2 regions of the Arthrobacter globiformis genome follow, and region 2 is predicted to be linked to the other one. Evidence: riboswitches for the same ligand, from Rfam matches in the RefSeq annotation. Region 2 holds a riboswitch; the other holds the start of a gene.
What was found. A riboswitch is a leader RNA that binds a small molecule or an ion and turns the genes downstream of it on or off. The one in region 2 is predicted to bind S-adenosylmethionine.
Positions count from the first base shown of each region.

Region 1: linked by a shared signal. The riboswitch ahead of metX (homoserine O-acetyltransferase MetX) and the one ahead of QFZ33_RS17450 (aminotransferase class V-fold PLP-dependent enzyme) in region 2 are both predicted to bind S-adenosylmethionine.

Region 1 is NZ_JAUSXI010000001.1:1,859,464-1,862,861, reverse strand. It holds gene QFZ33_RS08470 (MFS transporter) at 1-401, opposite strand, end outside; gene metX (homoserine O-acetyltransferase MetX) at 617-1,819, opposite strand; SAM riboswitch class IV at 1,832-1,947, opposite strand; partial or broken gene QFZ33_RS08460 (PLP-dependent transferase) at 2,053-2,240, opposite strand; SAM riboswitch class IV at 2,252-2,327, opposite strand; gene QFZ33_RS08455 (VOC family protein) at 2,458-3,096, shown strand; gene QFZ33_RS08450 (CPBP family intramembrane glutamic endopeptidase) at 3,238-3,398, opposite strand, start outside.
Region 2 is NZ_JAUSXI010000001.1:3,756,961-3,760,358, reverse strand. It holds gene QFZ33_RS17455 (class I SAM-dependent methyltransferase) at 1-621, opposite strand, end outside; gene QFZ33_RS17450 (aminotransferase class V-fold PLP-dependent enzyme) at 724-2,130, opposite strand; SAM riboswitch class IV at 2,165-2,278, opposite strand; gene hisN (histidinol-phosphatase) at 2,460-3,272, opposite strand; gene rsgA (ribosome small subunit-dependent GTPase A) at 3,339-3,398, opposite strand, start outside.

The DNA.
Region 1 (3,398 bases), 1.9 Mb from region 2:
CGCAGGAACACCAGGAGCGCGGGCGCCCAGTAGCCGATCTGCTGGAACGTCGGCAGGCAGCCCATCAGGAAGGTGGAGACGCCAACCAGGATGATGCTCAGCTGCAGCAGCTGCTTGCGGCCGAATTTGTCGCCGAAGTGACCGAAGACGATGCCGCCGATCGGGCGGGCAACGAATCCGACGGCGTACGTGAGGAAGGCGGCGATGATGCCGTCCAGTTCGGTGCCGGCGTTGGGGAAGAAGGTCTTGCCGAAGACCAGGGTGGCAGCCGAAGCGTAGAGGAAGAACTCGTACCACTCCACGACGGTGCCGGCCATGGATGCCGTGACAACTTTCTTGAGGCCTGAGGCCTTGACGTCGGTTTCCTCTACACGCCTGGCGGCGGAGCTTTCCGTACTCATTGCAAACTCCTTCGGCGTCTTCCTCGACGCCACGGGGACCGGTCGATGGCGAAGGGTGTGTGATGCGCACCACTAACGCCGGATTCAACGAGTATGGTCTGCCGATGAGGCAAGCTCAACGCCAAATAGTGCAGGGCGCATCTGCATTTATGCACATATACGGCCTGGGAGTTGCCACGATACGGCCGGCTCCAGCGCCTGGACCGGGCCTAAAGTCAGCTGAGGAGGTGTGCCCTGAGCTGGGCGTTCAGCTGGCCGATCTCCGTGAGGAAGCCGTCGTGGCCGATCGGCGAATCGATCATGTGGACATCCACGTTTCCGGGCAGGGATTCGGCCAGCTCCAGCGACTGGGCCGGAAAGTACAGCCGGTCCGACTCCACTGCGGCAACGAAGAAGTCGGCGGTGGTCCGGGCGAGGGTCTCCTTGAGCGTCCCCCGCCCGCGGGTGACGTCATGGCTCATGAGTGCTTCCGTCAGGGCGATGTAGCTGTTGGCGTCGAAGCGCCGGACCAGCTTGTTGCCCTGGTGGTCGAGGTAGCTCTCCACCTGGTAGCGGCCGCGGCCCGCCAGGGCATCAGCCTGCAGCGGCTCTTCAGCGGCCTGGGCGTTCCTGCCGAAACGGAAATCGAGTTCATAGGCAGACCTGTAGGTGATGTGTGCAATCCGCCGTGCGAGCGCCAGGCCATCCGCGGGCTCCGGTCCGCCGTAGTAGTCACCGCCGTTGAAGTGGCGGTCCTGCCGGATGGCAAGCGTCTGCGCCTGGGCGAAGGCGATTTGTTCGGCCGTGCTCCTGGCGCCGACGGAGATGACACCGCAGCGGCGCACCCGCTCCGGGAAAGTGACTGCCCATTCGAGGGCGCGTGCCCCGCCCATGGAGCCGCCCACCACGGCGTGCCAGCTGCTGATGCCGACCCGGTCAGCCAGCCGCGCCTCGGCCACGGTGGAGTCCCTCAGCGTCACCAGCGGAAAGCGTGAACCCCAGGGCTTGCCGTCCGGAGCGGCCGACGACGGCCCGGTGGACCCGTAGCAGCCGCCCAGGATGTTGATGGAGATGACGAAGAACCTGTCGGTGTCCGCCGGCGCACCCGGCCCGGCGAGCTGTTCCCACCAGCCTTCTTCAGTCCCCGCGCCGCCCCGGGTCACGTGCGTGTCCCCGGTGAGGGCATGCTGAACGAGGATGGCGTTGGAGCCGTCCTCGTTGAGCGTTCCCCAGGTTTCGTAGGCCAGGGTCACGTCCGGCAGGAATCCCCCGGCCTCAAGTTCCAGGCTGCCGATGTTGAGGTGCTGGACAGAGCCGTCGGGAACTCGGCCATCGGGGATACGGCCGTCGGGAACAGTGCCGTCCGAAACGGTGCCGCCCGCAGCCGTGCCTTGCGGAGCCTTGCTGGCCGGAACGTCGGTGCTGACAGAAATCGTCATAGGTAAACCTCTTCTACGCGCTTGCCCGCCGGCAGCTGTCCGGCAGGCCAGGTCCTCACCCGGGGCACCCCACCGCGGAAGGAGGGTTGCCGGCCAGCAAGCCGGGGCTGTCGCTGGCACTCATGACCTGTTGCAAGTTTACGAAATAGTCGGACGGCTGCGCGAAGAATGTGACGGCTGTGTGACTCCCGGCCCCCTCACGGGACGGGAGTCACACCGGTAGCGCGGGAAAGTCATGCGCCTTTTGCCGCGCGGGAGCCGGCGTCGTGGTCGGCCAGGATGTCATTGATGTGCTCCGGGCCCACAGACAGCCGGACGTGGCCGGGGCAAACCCGGCCACGTCCGGCTGCTCCGGCGTGAGCTGGCTGTGCGTGGTCGACGCCGGGTGGATGACCAGGGAGCGGACGTCGCCAATGTGTGATGGCGTGCGTTTCTTCACCCGGGGCACCCCACCGCGGTTGAAGGGTTGCGGCCAGCGAGCCGGGGCTTTGTTCGTTGGCACTCATGACCTGCGATCAGCGCAGGAATGGGACTGTTACGCGCACAGCTTTGTGACGAACTTCTTCAAAGTATGGGCTTTTCGCGAGGTTAGGCAACCCTTAGCTGAGAGCCCCGTCACAAAGTGCCAAGATGAGGGCATGCGCATGGATCACGTCTCTTACGCCTGTGAACACGATGGCCTCGCGGCCACCACCGAACGTATCTCCTCTGCCCTCGGCGTCGAAGCCGTAAAGGGCGGAGTGCACCCCCGGTTTGGGACCCGGAACATGATTATTCCCTTGGCCGGACACAAATACCTTGAGGTCGTTGAGGTCCTGGACCACCCGGCGTCGGACAAGGCGCCGTTTGGCCAGGCCGTCCGGGCCCGGTCCGCGGCGGGCGGCGGCTGGATGGGCTGGTGCGTCGAAGTTGATGACCTAGCCCCCTTCGAGGAACGCCTGGGCCGCTCCGCAGTCAACGGCAACCGCAAGTTCCCCGACGGCCGGGAGCTTGTCTGGAAGCAGATCGGCATCCTGGGCCTGATCGCGGACCCGCAGGTCCCCTACATGCTGAAGTGGGAGGGTGATGCGGAACTGCACCCGTCCAACGCCTATGACAGCAATGTGAAGATGTCCAGCCTCACGATCGCGGGCTCTGCCGAGCGCGTGACCGAGTGGCTCGGCGAGCCCGTCGAAAGGCCGCTGGAGGACGTCGCCGTGAACTGGGTCGCCCCGCACGGAACCCCGGGCATCCTCTCGGTCACGTTCGAAACCGCAGCGGGCGCCGTCACCATCTGACGCACTTTCTGCCCTTCACTTCGGCCGCCATCAGCGGGTGCCAATGACGTCACCCGCCGATGGCGGCCGAATCACTTTTAAGGGCCGGCGCTGGCCCGGCACATCGGCCTTGCCGAATGGCTGATCCCTACCCCAGGCCGACTACCCCAGGCCGACCGCTTTGCCGAACAGGCTGAACCCGACGAACGCGACGATGTCCAGCAGGGCGTGCGCAATGACGAGCGGCATCACCCGGCGGGTCCTGGTGTAGATCCAGGCGAAGACCACGCCCATGATGGCGTTTCCGATGAAGGGTCCGAAGC
Region 2 (3,398 bases):
GTAGTAGCTGCGGGACTTGGCCAGTTCGAGGATGTCGTCCGGGGTGACGGGATCCTCCCACCGGGTCAGGTGGCTTTCCAGGGAGGTGAATTCCGGGCCGATTTTGGGGCGGAAGTCGGGTTTGTGGACGTCCCCGGCGTGCATGATGCGGGACAGCCGGTGCACCCAGGGCACTGATGTGTCCAGCTGGTTCCAGATCAGGCCCAGCACCCCGTGGGGCTTGAGGATCCGGGAAATCTCGGTGCTGGCCCGCAGCGGATCGCACCAGTGCCATGCCTGGGCAACGCTGACGACGTCGAACGCCGCCTCGGGCAGTCCGGTTGCCTCCGCGGTCCCTTCCAGAGCTTGAACCCCGGGGTAGGCGCCGCTGAGCTGCTCCAGCATGTCCACGGAAGGATCCACCCCGCTGACGCTCAGCCCGCGTTCCACGAGCAGTGCGGTGAATTTACCGGTTCCGGCGCCGATGTCGGCGGCGGTAAGGGTCCCCGGGGGGATGAGCCAGTCCGCGGAATCACCAGGGTAGCCGGGACGAACGCGGTGGTAGTGCTCGCCTCCGTCCTGGAAGCTCTGCCCAAGCTCCTGCCGCCGCCCGTGATGAAGTTTGGGACCGCCCCGTGCCACGCACAGTCTCCTTAGCCCGACGTCGAAAATTACCTTTCGAATTTACCGCACGGGGACCGCTGCCGTGGCAGGCGGGGGTGGCGTCTTAGTCCCGGGTGGCGATTAGTCCTGCGCGCAGGGTGCGGCGCCCGCAGTGCCGGGGGTGTTGGGTGCCCACTCCGGGTAGGTGCGGGTGTCGTTCGCCGGGACCCAGCGTCCGGCGTCCACCACGTAGTCCCAGCCGAGGCCGGAGCGGTGGAGTTCCTCGAGGCCGGCGAGCAGCCGCTGGGCGTCCTCGAGCCGTGATCCCACGCCGAAGCTGGCGCGCAAGGATCCGGACGGCAGGCCGAGGCGCTTCAGCAGCGGGTGGGCGCAGAAACGGCCGTCGCGCAGGCCCACGCCGTGTTCGGCCGACAGGTAGGCGGCCACCAGGCCGGCGTCGTAACCCTCGACCGAGAAGTTGACCACACCGATGGCGTCGTCCGGGTTACTGTCCGCGAAGATCTGGTGGACGGTGATGCCGTCGATCTTGCCCAGCCCCTCGACGAGGAAGGACCGGATGGCGGCCTCATGGGCGTGCCAGCCCTGCGGATCAAGGGCTGCGATGACCTGGGTTGCCCGGGCCAGGGTGGCTGCGCCGAGCACGTTCGGTGAGCCGCCCTCGTGGCGGGCGGGGCCGGTGGCCCAGCTGACGCCGTCGAGCCTGGCCTCGCTGACGGCTCCGCCGCCGGCGAGGTGGGGGGTGCCGGCGTCGAGCCAGTCAGGGCGGCCGATTAGGACGCCGGCGCCGAAGGGGGCGTAAAGCTTGTGGCCGGAGAAGGCGAGGTAGTCGACGTCGTCCGCGGCGATGTTGACGCGGCGGTGCGGCGCGAGCTGCGCGGCGTCCACCACGATCCGGGCGCCGAATTCATGGGCCAGCGCAGCGAGGCGCCGGATCGGAAGGATTTCGCCGGTGACGTTGGAGGCGCCGGTCACCGCAAGGAGGCTGACATCGCCTTGCTCCAGTTCGGCACGCAGGCTGCTGATGGTGGCCTCGAGCGTTTCCGAGGCCACCACGCTGCGGTGCGGCACTCCCTGCCAAGGCAGCAGGTTGGCGTGGTGCTCGATGTCCAGGTACAGCACTTCACCGGTGTGGTGGTGGTCCTCCACCGGCAGGCAGCCGGCCAGGAGGTTGAGGGAGTCGGTGGTGTTCCGGGTGAAGATGACGGCGTCATCGACGCGGCCGCCCACGAACTCCCGCACGATGTTCCGCGAGTTCTCGTACACGGAGGTGCTGATCTGCGAGGCGTAGCCGGCGCCGCGGTGCACGCTCGCGTAGTACGGCAGGATCTCGTTGAGGTACGCAGAAACCACCGACAGCGCAGGCGCGGAGGCGCCGTAATCGAGGTTGGCGTAGCGGACGTGGCCGCCCTGGATCAGTGGAGCCTGGATTTCTGCGCCGGTGACGGCAGCCAAGGGACGGCCCGCGGCGGCAAATCGGCCGTCCAGCACGCCTGAGTCGGTGGTGGAAGAAATGGTTGCAGTCGTCATGGGACCTCACTGAGAAAGGACCCCGTGTGACGGGGATCCGCGCTTGCCGGGTCCGTTCCGGATCGGCCTGGTCGTCACCCGGGGCACCCCACCGCGAATGGAGGGTTGCCGGCCAGCTAACCGGGGTTTAGCGCTGGCACTCGTGACCTGTTACGAGACTAGGACATCCGGACGGGCGATGAAAAAGCCGGTTCGGAATGTTAAGCGGATTATTACGCAGCCCTGCTATCGGACTTCAGGCCGAAGAAACGACGGCGAACGCCCGCAAAAGGGGGCGTCCGCCGTCGTAATATTCAGCGCAAAGGGCACCGGGCAAGGTGGGAGCAAAACTAGAGCAAATCGTCCAGCTGCGGGTTCAGGCGCTTCAGGACTTCCGAGTGCAGGATCGAATTGGTCGCCAGCGCATTGCCGCCGAACGGGCCGTCGGTGCCTTCCAGGGAGGTGAAACGGCCGCCTGCCTCCGTCACGATCGGCACCAGCGCCGCCATGTCGTACAGGTTCAGTTCGGGTTCGCAGGCGATGTCCACGGCTCCTTCGGCCACCATGCAGTAGGACCAGAAATCGCCAAAGGCCCGGGTGCGCCAAACTTCCTCGGTGAGCTGGAGGAACTCATCGAGGTTTCCGCGGTCTTTCCAGCCACCGAGGCTGGAGTAGGACAGCGAGGCGTCGGCGAGGCTGGACACGTTGGATACCTTGAGCCGCGTGGCGGCGGCCAGGGAACGGCCCGAGTAGGCACCGGCGCCCTTGGCCGCCCACCAGCGCTTGCCCAGCGCAGGGGCGCTGACCACGCCGACCACGGGTTCGCCTTCATCGACGAGGGCGATTAGCGTGGCCCACACCGGCACCCCGCGGACAAAGTTCTTGGTGCCGTCGATGGGGTCGATGATCCAGCGGCGGGAGCCGTGGCCGGAACTTCCGAACTCCTCACCGAGCACGGCGTCACGGGGACGGGAACGGGACAGCTGGCCGCGGATGGACTCCTCGGCGGCCTTGTCCGCATCGGTGACCGGCGTCAGATCTGGCTTCGTCTCGATCTTGAGGTCCAGCGCCTTGAACCGGCTCATGGTCTGGTCGTCCACGGAATCGGCCAGCACATGGGCCAGACGCAGGTCATCGTTGTACGTTGAAGCAGGTTGGGTCATGGTTCCAAACTACCCTCAAAGGTCCGGCTGGGCGGGGAGGCAGCCGCCGGGCTGCGCCCGGGAAGGCTAACCGACGCTGCCGAGTTCCTTGGTTTCCTGGGCCTCCATGCGGGGGTCGGTGCCGAG